DNA from 2 places in the Rhizobium sp. NFR12 genome. Region 1 is predicted to be linked to the other one. Evidence: riboswitches for the same ligand, from Rfam matches in the RefSeq annotation. Region 1 holds a riboswitch; the other holds the start of a gene.
The links. Region 1 has a riboswitch for cobalamin ahead of BLW69_RS21830 (CbtB domain-containing protein). Riboswitches for the same ligand answer to the same signal wherever they lie in the genome.
Positions count from the first base shown of each region.

Region 2: linked by a shared signal. The riboswitch ahead of BLW69_RS03830 (ABC transporter substrate-binding protein) and the one ahead of BLW69_RS21830 (CbtB domain-containing protein) in region 1 are both predicted to bind cobalamin.

Region 1 is NZ_FNWM01000008.1:13,981-20,971, forward strand. It holds gene cbiB (adenosylcobinamide-phosphate synthase CbiB) at 1-544, shown strand, start outside; gene BLW69_RS21815 (cobyric acid synthase) at 528-1,985, opposite strand; gene cobO (cob(I)yrinic acid a,c-diamide adenosyltransferase) at 1,989-2,603, opposite strand; gene BLW69_RS21825 (CbtA family protein) at 2,600-3,370, opposite strand; gene BLW69_RS21830 (CbtB domain-containing protein) at 3,385-3,561, opposite strand; cobalamin riboswitch at 3,598-3,799, opposite strand; cobalamin riboswitch at 3,858-4,084, shown strand; gene BLW69_RS21835 (DUF1636 family protein) at 4,189-4,614, shown strand; gene cobW (cobalamin biosynthesis protein CobW) at 4,611-5,648, shown strand; gene cobN (cobaltochelatase subunit CobN) at 5,670-6,991, shown strand, end outside.
Region 2 is NZ_FNWM01000001.1:798,025-805,015, reverse strand. It holds gene BLW69_RS03840 (ABC transporter ATP-binding protein) at 1-101, opposite strand, end outside; gene BLW69_RS03835 (FecCD family ABC transporter permease) at 98-1,129, opposite strand; gene BLW69_RS03830 (ABC transporter substrate-binding protein) at 1,210-2,217, opposite strand; cobalamin riboswitch at 2,347-2,542, opposite strand; gene ftsZ (cell division protein FtsZ) at 2,836-3,831, shown strand; gene BLW69_RS03820 (GcvT family protein) at 3,907-6,468, opposite strand; gene BLW69_RS03815 (hypothetical protein) at 6,643-6,991, shown strand, end outside.

The DNA.
Region 1 (6,991 bases):
CTGCCGCGCGGCGATCGAAAGCCTTGCCGAGAATTTTTCGGACGGCGTCGTCGCCCCTGCCTTCTGGCTCGGCATCGGCGGCCTCGCCGGCGGCGCCGCCTACAAGGCTGCCAATACCGCCGACAGCATGATCGGCCATCGGTCGCCGCGTCATGAAGCGTTCGGCTGGGCCGCGGCCCGGTTCGATGACCTGATCAATCTGCCGGCGTCGCGCCTGACGGCGGCGCTGTTGGTTTTGGCCGCTGTCTTCGTCAAGGACGCCTCGCCCCGCGATGCCATACGTGCAATCCGCCGTGACGCCAAGCATCATCGTTCGCCGAACGCCGGCTGGCCGGAAGCGGCGATGGCGGGTGCGCTTGGCATCGCGCTCGCGGGTCCCCGCAGTTACGGCGGCCAGATGATCGAAGCCCGCTACATGGGAGAGGGCAACCGGACCAACCTGAATTTCGACGATATCACCCGCGCACTTAAGCTTGCCCGCGTGGCGGATGCGCTGTTGATCGGCCTGTTCGGCGTCCTGGCGCTGCTCATCTGGCAATTTTGAGCAATCCATCGATATCGAGATGCTGCTCCATATGCGCGGCAAGGCGATCGAGAATGGCATCGACATTCGCTTCGTAATTGAGGCCCGACACCGTGCCGCCGAGGCGCGACAGCCAGGCCGAACGCTGGCGATCGTCGCAAAACAGTCCGTGCACATAGGTGCCAACCACCCTGCCATCTCTAGACGATGCACCCTCCGGATTGCCGGCAACAGTCGAGAACGGCCGCGAACAGTCGCCGCCAGTAGTACGACCCGTATGCATTTCGTAGCCGGCAAACGAAATGCCGTCGGAGCTGACGCCTGTCACCGCCTCCAGCCGCTTCGACGCCGACAGCACGGTTTCGACATCGAGAAGACCCAGCCCTTCCGCCGAACCGGGAGGGCCCTCCGATCCCTCCGGATCCGATATCCGTCTGCCGAGCATCTGGTACCCGCCGCACAGCCCGAGAACGCGCCCGCCGCGCCTGTAGTGAGCTGCGATATCGGTATCGAAGCCGGCCTCCCTAAGCGCAGCCAGATCCGCGATGGTCGCCTTCGAGCCGACCAGCAGCACGAGATCGCATTCTCCAGGGATAGCCTCGCCGCGCCTGACACGGATGAGCTCGACATCCGGCTCCGCTTCCAGCGGATCGAGATCGTCGAAATTGGAAATATGCGGCAGGATCGGCACCGCGATACGCAACTTCGCGCCGGGCTTGCGCGCAAACGACTGGGTAAGGCCGAGCGCATCTTCTGCCGGCAGAAGCGCAGCATCGGCGAAATGCGGCAAGAGGCCGATCGACTGCCAGCCGGTAAACGCACCGATCATCCGCATGCCCTCGGCAAACAAGGCCGGATCGCCGCGAAAGCGGTTGACGATAAAGCCGTGGATCATTGCCGCGTCATCGGCATTGATGACGAGTTTCGTGCCGGCAAGGCTCGCGATCACGCCGCCCCGGTCGATATCGCCGATGAGAACCACCGGGACATCGGCAGCGCGGGCAAAACCCATATTGGCAATGTCGTTCTGGCGAAGGTTGATCTCCGAAGCGCTACCTGCCCCTTCGACGAGGACGAGGTCTGCCTTGGCTTTCAGGATCTCGAAGCTCTCAAGCACCCGCGAAAGCAGCCTCGGCTTCAGAAGCTGGTATTCGGCAGCCTTGGCATTGCCCTCCACCCTGCCCTGCACCACCACCTGTGCCCCGACTTCGCTCTGGGGCTTCAACAGAACCGGGTTCATATGGACACTGAGCGGCACGCCGGCAGCCCTTGCCTGCAGTGCCTGCGCCCGGCCGATTTCGCCGCCATCGGCGGTGACCGCGGCATTGTTGGACATGTTTTGCGGCTTGAAGGGCAGGACACTCAAGCCCCGCAGCGTGAAGACGCGGGCAAGCCCGGCAACGACCAGCGACTTGCCCACATCCGAGCCTGTCCCCTGAAACATGAGAGCGCGAGCCACCACCCGTCAGAACTCGATGCCGGCCTGGGCTTTGACACCGGCCTTGAAGTGATGCTTGACGAGCGTCATCTCGGTCACCAGATCCGCCGCCTCGATCAGAGCCGGCTTCGCGTTACGGCCGGTGACGACGACGTGCAGATCCGCCCGGCGCGCCTGTAACTGAGCGACGACCTTGTCGAGATCGAGGTAATCGTAACGCAGGGCGATATTGAGTTCGTCGAGAATGACGAGGCCGATCGTCTCGTCCGCCATCAGTTCGAGTGCCATGCCCCAGGCCTTCTCGGCAGCGGCGATGTCACGCTTGAGATCCTGGGTTTCCCAGGTAAAGCCCTCGCCCATCGTGTGCCAGGCGATGCGGTCGCCGAACACCGCAAGCGCCGGCTGTTCGCCGGTCGACCAAGCGCCCTTGATGAACTGCACGATCCCGACGCGGCGGTTGTGCCCGAGCGTGCGCAGCGCCAGCCCGAAGGCCGCCGTCGACTTGCCCTTGCCGGAGCCCGTATGAACCATGAGAAGCCCCTTCTCGACGGTCTTCTCCGCGACTTCGGCATCCTGAACCGCCTTGCGGTTCTCCATCTTGGCGCGGTGACGCTGCTCGGTGGTCTGATCGATTTCCTTCAACGGACTGCAAGCTCCTTGGACGTGGTCGAGATTTCCTCACCGGCACGAAAACGCTCGCGAATGACGCCGGAAAGCGCCCCGAGAACGGCCCAGAACACCAGGTTCGTCGCGTAGACGGCATTGACGAACCGCGCATGCAGGTCGAGCGGCACCGCGGTGTCATGGGTCGGCGGCAGCGGTGCACCGATGATATGCGGAGCAACCAGCAGGACGACCGCCAGAGCCGCAAGAAGGGCGGAACGGGTGTAAGCAAGCAGGCCGAGTGCCAGGGCAGTGCAGACGGCCGTCGCAATCCACCAGATCTGGCGCGGTCCGAGTTCGGCGACGGGCATACCCGGAAGTTCCGGCGGCAGACCGAGGCCGGGTGCGAGGCTGACGGTGAGGAAGCCGGCAATGCCGAACATCAACCCGCCACGCCATCCGCCAAACCCGCCGAGTGCTTCGGCAATGGCGATGGCAACCAGCGCAAAACCGATGGCCGACAGTGCATTGGCGGCAGCCGTGTAGGCAAAGCGCTCGATCCCGTTGGCAGGAGACCATGCCTCTTCGGAGTGATCATGCTCGGCGGCGGCTGTTGCTGCGGTGCCTGCGGCAGGATCCGGAGCCGCAGTATGGCTATGTCCAGCACCGTTGCTGTCGACATGTTCATACGTCTCTGCCGCGATGATAAGCGGCACGACCGAAAAGCTTTGCATCACAGTCATCAGGAGCCCGGACAAAAGCCCTGCGATCACCGCCGTGAGGACGATGTTACGAAACAGCGACATTGGGAAAATTCCTCTTAGTGGCAGGGAAAGGCCAGCGAGTGGCGCGTATCGTGGGCCGCATTGTGCACGGCCTCGATATGCGAGAAGCCGACAAAGCCGACGATGAACAGGCCGAGTATGGCCGTCATGCCGAGAGGAATGATTTTCGATGCGGAAACGCTGGCTGCACGGGCAGCAGAGTTCGTAACCATGGACGTCGTCTTTCTGCCCTCCACCCGAGGACTTTCACTGTGCCTATCGTCTCCGGCAGGTCTCCTGGCTCGCGGATCGAACGCCTCTGACCCGCCTTCCCGGATGTCTCCAGTGGCATATCGGGCAGAGACTTTCCGCTTACAGTTGCGGGGGCAGCCGCGGGTTTGACGCCAAGATGTCGTCGCACCGCATTCCCTTCGATGAGCCCTCTCGGGCACCAAAGACGTGATCACTATAGACGGTTTCCCCAGACGGGCAATCGGCTTTGCAACATTGACACTGCCCTGCGACAAGGCTTAGGTGACTGCGATACGGTCCCTTGCCGGCAACGGTAGGGGCTAAGAGAGAATGCGGTGCGAACCCGGGATCGTCTTTAAGATTCCATGGTTCAATGCCGCGGCTGCCCCCGCAACTGTAAGCGGCGAGCCATCCTGCCACTATGGCCACTGGAGAAATCCGGGAAGGCAGGCGGATGGTGACGACCCGCGAGCCAGGAGACCTGCCGTTCGAAAACGTGCCTTTCCGGGCGGGGTGCTCCGGAAAAGCTTCTTTCACTCTGCAGGATAGGCTTGCCTTCCTGTCGTGCACCCCGATGTTATTGACTTGGGCGGTAGTGCGACACGATGGTGATTGACGAACGAAAAGACGAGCGCGACGCGGCCGCAGACGGCCTTGCCGGCGAGCCGGATGTGACGATTTTCGTCTGCACCAATTGTCGCGAGGCATCCGATAGCCAGGCGCGCCCGGGCATCCCCCTGATGGACGCCCTCCGCAAAGCTGCCGCCGGCAAACCGCTCTCCATCAAACCCGTCACCTGCCTTGCCAACTGCGAAAAAGGCCCAAGTGCTGCCTTCAACCATCGCTCCGGCTGGTCCTATGTCTTTGGTCATCTGTCGCTCGACACAGTCGAGGACATCGTGATCGGCGCGATGATGCTGGCTGACGACGAGCGCGGTCTACTTCCCCTTCGCGGCCGCCCCATGTGCCTTCGCGGCAAGGGCATGACAGCCCGCATTCCACCATTCCAGCACCACGAGGACCTGCCTTCATGAGCGTTTCATTCGACCGCGTTCCCTGCACCGTGATCACCGGGTTTCTCGGTGCCGGCAAGACGACGCTGATCCGTCACCTGATCGAAAACCTCAAGGGCAAGCGCATCGCGATCATCGTCAACGAGTTCGGCGATGTCGGCATCGATGGCGACGTGTTGAAGAGCTGCGGCATCGAAAGCTGCCCAGATGATAACATTATCGAACTTGCCAACGGCTGCATCTGCTGCACCGTCGCCGACGATTTCGTTCCGGCGATCGACCAGATCCTGGCCCGCGAACCGCGCGTCGATCATATCCTGATCGAAACCTCCGGCCTTGCCCTGCCGAAGCCGCTCGTCCAGGCCTTCCAGTGGCCGGATGTGAAGGCCCGCGTCACCGTGGATGCCGTCATTGCGGTGGTGGACGGTCTAGCGCTTGCGCAAGGTCGCGTTGCCGACGATCACGAAGCGCTGGAAGCGCAGCGCAGCCAGGACAGCTCGATCGACCACGACGATCCGGTCGAGGAAGTGTTCGAGGACCAGATCGCCTGCGCCGACATGATCGTGCTGACCAAGACGGACCTTCTCGACCAGGCATCGCTTGCCGCCGCCAAGGGCCGCGTCCAGGCGCATCTGCCGCGCGCGGTCAAGATCGTGCCCGCCGCAAACGGCGCCGTCGATCCGAGCGTGCTGATCGGTCTCGGCCTTGCCGTCGAGGACGATATCGAGAACCGCAAGACCCATCACGATGACGAGCTTGATCACGATCACGACGATTTCGACAGTTTCGTCATCGATATTCCAGCCGTTGCCGATGCGGACGAGCTCGCCGCCCGCATTTCCGCCACGGCGGAAGCGGAAAACGTGCTGCGCATCAAGGGTTTTGTCGACGTCGCGAACAAGCCGATGCGCCTTCAGGTGCAGGCGGTCGGTTCGCGCGTGAACCACTATTTCGACCGCGCCTGGGGTGCCGGCGAGACCCGCCAGAGCCGGCTCGTCGTGATCGGCGAAAAGGGCATGGACCGGGCAGCGATCGAAAAGATGCTGGCGGCATAAGAGGGCTGTAGAAGGAAAAGGATGCATATTCTCGCCACCACCTCGTCGTCGCTCGACGACCTGATCGAGCCGGTCGACCTCAACCAGTCGCCGGCGGATGTGGTGGTGCTGTCTTTTTCCGGCAGCGACCTGAACGGCATTGCAGCGGGTTGGAGCGACGGCAAGGCGAGCCTTTGCCTCACCAATATCTCCGACCTTCGCCATCCGATGTCCGTCGACCTGTGGCTGGAAAAGACCGCTGCCCATGCGCGCTTTATCCTCGTGCGCATTCTTGGCGGCTATGATCGCTGGGCCTATGGCGCCGATCAACTTTCGCGGCTGGCGAAGCGCAAGAAGATCCCGCTAGCGATGCTGCCGGGCGAATGCAGCATCAGCGACGACCGTCTGGCCGCTGCCTCGACAGTGCCCGATGCGACGCTGATGGACGTTCTCGCCTTCTTCCGCGAAGGCGGGCCGGACAATATGCAGCTTCTGGCGCGCCGCCTGGATGCGCTGGCAAGCGGCGACACGCAAAGCTCGCCGACCGCGACGCCGATGCCGAAGCGGGGCTTCTACAAGCCCGGCCACGGCATCGCGACCGCCGATGAGCTTACTGCTGGTTTCCCGCCCGATGCGCAGCGGCTGCCGATTCTGTTCTATCGCTCCACCTTGCTTGCCAATGATGCGGCCCCGATCGACGCGATGTACGAGGCGCTGACCGCCCGCCGGTTCGCACCGATGCCGATGTTCGTCGGCGGCCTGAAGGATGCGGAAACCATCGGCTTTGTCGAACAGGCGATCGCAGAGCTCGATCCGGCCGCCATTCTCACCACGACCGCCTTTGCAAGTGCGACCGACGACAACGGCGACACGATTTTCGACCGCTCAAGGGTTCCTGTCTTCCAGCTGGTCACCGCAACGACACGGCGTGACGGATGGGTGGATGGCCGCCGCGGCCTCAACCCCTCCGATCTCGCCATGCATGTCGTGCTGCCGGAACTGGACGGCCGCATTCTCGCCGGCGCGATCTCGTTCAAGGCGGGCGACAAGACGGCCGATCTCGTCAACCAACCCGAACCGGACCGTATCGAACACGTCGCAGACCGGATCGCCGCCTTCCTGGCCATGAAGACTGTTTCCCGGGCCGAGCGGAAACTGGTCATCCTGATGCCGGATTATCCGAGTGCGCCGGGCCGCACCGGTTATGCCGTCGGCCTCGATGTGCCGCAAAGCGTTCTCACGATCCTCAGCACGCTATCGACAGCCGGCTATTCAATTTCCGATATCCCGCAAACCCCGCGCGCGCTTCTGGATCTCCTTGCCGCCAGGACAGCGCAATATCCGCTTGCCACCTACAGCCCTTC
Region 2 (6,991 bases), on a different contig from region 1:
TCGACCGAAACCGTGACGCCATCGACGATCACCTTGCGCCCGGCAAGCCACCGGACGGCAGTTGCGGCCAGGACCGGGGCGGAGACGGGGTCGGACGTCATGCGACCCTCCTTGCCCGGTAGAGAATGACGCAGAAAAAGGGAACGCCGACCAGCGCGGTTACCACCCCGATCGGCAGGATCTGCGGTGCGATGACGATGCGCGAGACGATATCGGCAAGCACCATGAACAGCGCCCCGATCAGCGCACAGGCCGGCAAAAGCCGGATATGGCCAGGGCCTACGATGAACCGGGCGGCATGTGGAATAACGAGCCCGACAAAGCCGATCGCGCCGACCATGCTGACGATCGTCGCCGTCATCAGCGCCGTGACAAGCAGCAGCAGCACCCGGACCCGCCGGACGGCGATGCCGAGCGAACGGGCCGCATCCTCGCCGAAGGTAAACGCATCGAGCGCCCGCGCATGCCAGATGCAGACGATGAGCCCGACGGTGACGACCGAAGCGGCAAGCGTCACCTCCGGCCAGCGGACGCCGGCAAGGCTGCCGAGCAGCCAGAACATCACGCTGCGCGCCTGTTCGGCATTGGCAGACGTCGAGACGATGTAGGAGGTCAGCGCGTTGAACAATTGCGAGGCGGCAACGCCCGCAAGAATGGTCCGGTCCGCCGTCTGGCGTCCGCTCGACAGCATCACCACGAAGACAAAGGCGATCAGCGCGCCGACAAAGGCTCCGGCGGAAAGCGAGATCGCGCCCGCGCCAAACCCGAGCAGCATGACGCTGACCGCACCGGTCGATGCTCCAGCCGAAATGCCGAGAACATACGGTTCGGCCAGCGAGTTCCGCAGCAGCGACTGCAGGATCGCCCCCGACAGCGCCAGCCCGGCGCCGCAAAATGCCGCGACAAGTGAGCGCGACAGGCGATAATCCCAGATCACCGCTTCCTGAATGCGCGGCAAGGCCACGGCCGTAAAGCCGAGCCGGTTTGTCACCGCAGCGATCGTCGTCTCCATGGGAATGGTCATTTCGCCGATCGCCACGCCGGCAACGATGGCGACGAGAAGCGCGGCGAGAACGAGGAACACGCCCGCGGCACCCAGTACCCAGCGTCCAGTGCAGGATCGCCTCACGTTAGACGCCCGAACTGATCGGGTGCAGCCGCCATCTCGTCGAAATCAGCAATAGGGAAAGACGTCATCACCCGCCGCGCCTAATTCGCGAGGCCGAAGGACTGGATGCCCCGGGCGAGTGTCTCGATGCCCTCGATCGTGCGGATCGTTGGGTTCATTGACTGCGCGTCCATCATCACGAAACGCTTCTTTCTCACCGCATCCAGCTGGCTGACAACAGGATCGGTTTCGAGGAACTTGATCTTCACAGCCGGATCATCCGCGGCATAGCGGCGACGGTCCATGGTGGCGATGACGATGACGGAGGGGTTGGCCTCAGCAATCGTTTCCCAGCCAACCAGCGGCCATTCTTCTTCCGTCGTCACCACATTGCGGGCACCGATCGTGTTGAGAATATAGGCCGGTGCGCTGTTCTTGCCGGCGATAAAGGCATCGCCCTTGGTTTCCTTGCTGGAATACCAGAAGACGATCGGCAGGTTCTTTAGCTCAACACCCTTGATCGATGCCACGGCCGCGGCTTCGCGTCGTTTCAGGTCTTCGATCAGGGCCGTACCCCTGTCCTCGACGTCGAAGATCTTCGAGAGCTCGGTAATCTCGCGGTAGATCAGGTCCATCTTGAACAGTTCGTTGCGAACGCCGTCCCCGCCATCGACATTGGTCTTGGCGACGCAATCGGCGGGCGAGACATAGGTGTTGATGCCGAGATCGGAAAACTGCTCGCGCTTGCCGACGGACCCCATCGGCCCGACATGCCACTCGAACTCGGCAGCAACCAGATCCGGTTCGAGACTGACGACCGATTCAAAGCTCGGGTCGTTGTCGGCAAGCCGTTTGATCTTCGCATCAACTCCGGCATAGGGCAAAAGCACCGGCCCGACCCAGACGGCAGTGCCCGCCACCTTGTCGGCCAACCCGAGCGAATAAAGCACTTCGGTCATGCCCTGACCGATCGAGACGATCTTCTGGGGCGCGTTCTCGAACGTGACGGAGCGACCGCAATTCTCGATCGTCAGCGGGTAGCTGGTCGGTGCGGCAAAGGCGAATGTGGGAAGTGCCGCAACTAAGGCGGCGATAAGCCCTGATTTCATGTCCTGTCCTTTAATGATCGGAAAAAAGGGCAGGACGACTTGAAGCCGCATCGCGGCTCGACGTCAAAATGGCGCACGAGCGCATTGCTTGCGACATAATCATCTCCCTGCCGGAACCCCTCGTCCGGTGTTGGTTGTCCATGCCACGGCAGGTCTCCTGACTTGCGGCTCGAACGCCTTCCATCGCCTTCCCGATCGGATGATCAGTGGTATCGATGGCTGGCTCGCCGCTTACAGTTGCGAGGGCAGTCGCGGACTTGGCCCGAAAGCCTCACCGCATTCCCTTTTCATCTGCGATTGCAGAACCGTAGCGCCCCAACTGATAGGGAACACGCCGGTGCTTGTCCAGAGCGATCCCCGCGCGATCTCTGCCGTTGCCTAGTGTAATAGTATAACATACCAATTTACGCAACGGTCTATTTTGGATTGGTCACGACCTTCGTGAGGCGCTCAATTCAGGGATGCTGTACATTAAATTGCGATGACATCGCCCTCACCCTACTCCTGCCTCTTTGGCCTGACAGCGCTCTGGTCTATGACCTTGCGGACAGATAGCCTGCGGGGCGATTCGCCGTCCTTCTGGTATGGGACGACCGGAAGGAGCTGAAGGAGACGAAGATGACGGATATTAAGAGCGGCTTGACCGAATTGAAACCGCAGATAACCGTGATCGGTGTCGGAGGCGGTGGCGGTAACGCGATCAACAACATGATCACGGAAAATCTCCACGGCGTGGAATTCATCGCCGCCAATACGGATGCCCAGGTTCTGGCGACATCCAAGGCGTCGCGCCGCATCCAGCTGGGTGCGCAGGTGACCGAAGGTCTCGGTGCTGGCTCGCTGCCGGATATCGGCCGCGCGGCCGCCGAAGAATCGATCGACGAGATCATGGATCATCTCGCCGGCTCGCACATGTGTTTCGTCACCGCCGGCATGGGTGGTGGAACCGGAACCGGTGCCGCGCCAGCGATTGCACGCGCAGCGCGCTCTGCCGGCATCCTGACGGTTGCGGTCGTCACAAAACCCTTCTCGTTCGAAGGGCATCGCCGCATGAAGACGGCCAACGAGGGTATCGAAGCCCTGCGTGAAGCCGCCGATACGGTCATCGTCATTCCGAACCAGAACCTGTTTCGCATTGCCGACGCCAAGACCAGCTTCGCCGACGCCTTCATGATCGCGGACCGCGTGCTTTTTTCGGGCGTCAGCTGCATCACCGACCTGATCGTCAAGGAAGGCCTGATCAACCTCGACTTCGCCGACGTGAAATCGGTGATGAAGGGCATGGGTCGTGCGATGATGGGAACCGGCGAGGCATCCGGCGATGGCCGCGCGCTGATCGCCGCCGAAGCCGCAATCGCCAATCCGCTGCTCGACGACATCTCGATGAAGGGCGCCAAGGGCGTGCTCATCTCGATCTCAGGCGGTACCGACATGACACTGTTCGAAGTCGACGAAGCTGCGAGCCGCATCCGTGACGAAGTCGAAGCCGAGGCCGACATCGTCGTCGGCGCGATCTTCGACAAGAACCTCGACGGCAAGTTCCGCGTTTCGGTCGTCGCAACCGGCCTCAACGGCAACCAGCAGGGCTCTTCGTCCCCGACTGCGCAGTACTAAGACCAGTCTCAGCCAATAAAAAAAGCGCTCCGTGGACATCCGCGGAGCGTTTTTTGTTTGTCGGATCCGAAGAAATCAGCTTCTCGGCTTAAGGTTCTCAGGATCGTAGAGCGGCTTGTAACCGACCGCTGCGACTTCCACCGGGAAGGCCTCGTTGAAATAATCCACCGTCAGTTTCCGGCCGACCTGGCAATGCGACCAGGGCAGATAGGCGAGCGCGATGTTCTTGCCGATCGTCGGGCCGTAGGCGATCGAGGTCGTATAGGAACGCCGTCCAAGGTCGTCGATCAGAACCTCGCCCGTGTCAGGATCCATCACCGGCAGCGAGCCGACCGGATAGCGGGCGACACCGGACGCATCGACATTGTCGGTCATCACGAGCGTGCAGAGCATCGCCGGCTGATGGTCGCGGGCCTTGTATTCGAGATGCTTCGCCTTGCCGCGGAAATCGGCTTCCTTGACCTTCGGACGGGCAAGATCCGCTTCGATCAGGTTGTACTGGGTCAGGAGATCGCCGTTCTGCAGGCGCAGGCTCTTTTCCATGCGGCGTGAGTTGGCATAGGTCTCGACGCCAAAGGCCATCACGCCGGTGGCGCGCAGCGCATCCCAGACGGCAACGCCGTCCTCGTATTTCATATGCAGTTCCCAGCCCTGCTCGCCCACATAGGAGATGCGGAACGCCGTGACATGCTTGCCGGCGATCTCGATAGGCTTGATCGCGGCGAAGGCGAAGTTCTCGACATTGAGACCATCGGGGTCGGCCACGACCTTCTTCAGCGTCTCGCGCGCGTTCGGGCCCCAGATGCCGATGGTGATGAACTTTTCCGAGACATCGGTGATTGTGACGTCGAGGCCACGATCCTGCGCGACACGCTTCATGTAGAGCAGGTCCCGCGGCCCGGCATCGGCGCCGTTGACGAGACGGCCGCGATCAGCCAGGCGGAAGACGGTGAAATCGGCCCGCACCATGCCCTCGTCGTCGAGGAAGTGGGTGTAGATGCCCTTGCCGATATTACCGTCGCCGCCGATCTTGGCCGCACACAGCCATTCGAGCAGCTCGACATGATCGGGCCCCTCTATATCGACCATGTGGAAATGCGAGAGGTTGACGATGCCGCAATCCTCGCTCATCGCCAGATGCTCGGCATTCGACACGCGCCAGATGTGGCGGCTGTCCCACTCGTTTTCGCGCGTCGGAACCCGGTCGCCGTATTTCTCCAGCAGATGCTCGTTGGCGGCGTAACCGTGGGCACGCTCCCAGCCGCCGAGCTCCATGAAGTAACCGCCCAGTTCCTTTTCGCGATCGTGGAACGGCGAGCGCTTGGCGCCGCGGCCCGTCGCATAGGGTTCGCGCGGATGAACGGCCGGGAAATAGATCTTCTGGGCAGCCTCGAAGGTGCGGCCCTCGATGAACTCTTCCGTCAGCTGATGCGGATAGAAGCGCGCATAATCAATCGAGTTGTGGTCGATCTCGGTGCGGCCATCGGTCATCCAGTCGGCGATCAGCTTGCCATAGGCCGGGCCGTCCTTGACCCAGATGGCAACGCAGTACCAGAGCCCGCGCACCTTCTGGCTTTCGCCGCAGGAGGCACCGCCGCCGGCCGACACCTGCAAGAGACCGTTGAACGAATGCCCTTCGTTATAGCCGAGCTCGCCAAGGATCGGCGTCAGCTCGATCGCCTTTTCCAGCGGCTCGATGATCTGTTCCATGTCGAGATCGCGCTGCGACGGCGACAGCCGCGCTTCGTGCTTCTCAAGAATGTCGCGGGGATGACAGAGGCGCGGATGGGTGGTCTCGTAATAACCCCACTCGATCTGCCCGCCTTCGGTCGTCTTCGGATCGCCGGTGTCGCGCATATAGGCCGAATTGCCCTGGTCGCGCAAAAGCGGATAGCCGATTTCCTTGCCGGTGCCTTCGAACTCGTTATAGGGCCCGAAAAAGGTCAGCGGATGATCGACCGGCATGACCGGCAGATCCTCGCCCGCCATCTCGGCAATCAGCCGGCCCCAGATGCCGGCGCAGACGACGACATGGTCGGCCATGATCGTGCCGCGGTGGGTGACGACGCCCTTGATGCGGCCGCCCTCGATAATCAGAGACTGCGCCGCCGTATTGCCAAATACCTTGAGCTTTCCGGCTTTTTCGGCGGCGTCCACCAGCTTGCCGGCGACAGTCTGCGAGCGCGGAATGACAAGGCCTGCATCCGGATCGAACAGACCGCCCTGCACCTGATCCTCTTCGATCAGCGGGAACATCGCCTTGATCTCGGACGGCGAGACGTAATGCGCCCGGGTGCCGAAGGCCTTGGCAGAGGTCAGCTTGCGCTTGATCTCTTCCATCCAGGCATCGTCGCCGGTGCGCGCGACTTCGAGACCGCCGATGCGGGCGTAGTGCCCCATCTTCTCGTAGAAATCGATCGAATACTGGGTGGTCCAGACCGACAGGTAGTCATGGCTGGTCGTGTAGCAGAAGTCCGAGGCATGCGCGGTCGACCCGATATCGGTCGGGACCCCAGACTTGTCGATGCCGACGATATCATCCCAGCCGCGCTCGACAAGGTGGTGCGCGATCGACGCACCGACGATGCCACCGAGCCCGATGATGACGACCTTAGCCTTTTGCGGAAATTCTGCCATTGCATGCCCCAACCGAGTGAAGCCGCGATACTAGAGGGACAGACGCGCCAGGTCACCTCAGATTACGACATCAAAAACTGTTGCAGCGCCACGCACGCCCGAAGAGGTATATGAGGAACTTCTTGGCCCCTTCTCCTGTTTAGCACTCGATAAAATGGTAACAGGGGCAATCACATGAAATTCAGAGCATTGAAGGCGGTGACCGCTGTCGGTCTTGCCTGCCTGATGCTGGCGGGCTGCGTCAGCGAAGGCGGCACCTACACCGAGTATCGTTCGTCCGATCGCTACGACCGGTTCAACCGTTACGACGGTCCGAACTACCGCTACCGTCATAACCGGGATCGCGATCGCCACCACGGCCGTCACGACGGACGCCGGCCCGACCGTGACAACGATCGCCCGCATCGGGACTGGAACCGTGGCGACCGCCCGGAGCGCCCCGGCTACATCCGCAACGACCGCGACGGCCGCAATGATCGGGGTGGTCGCGATGGCCGTGACCGTTCCAGCGGTCGTGGTGGAC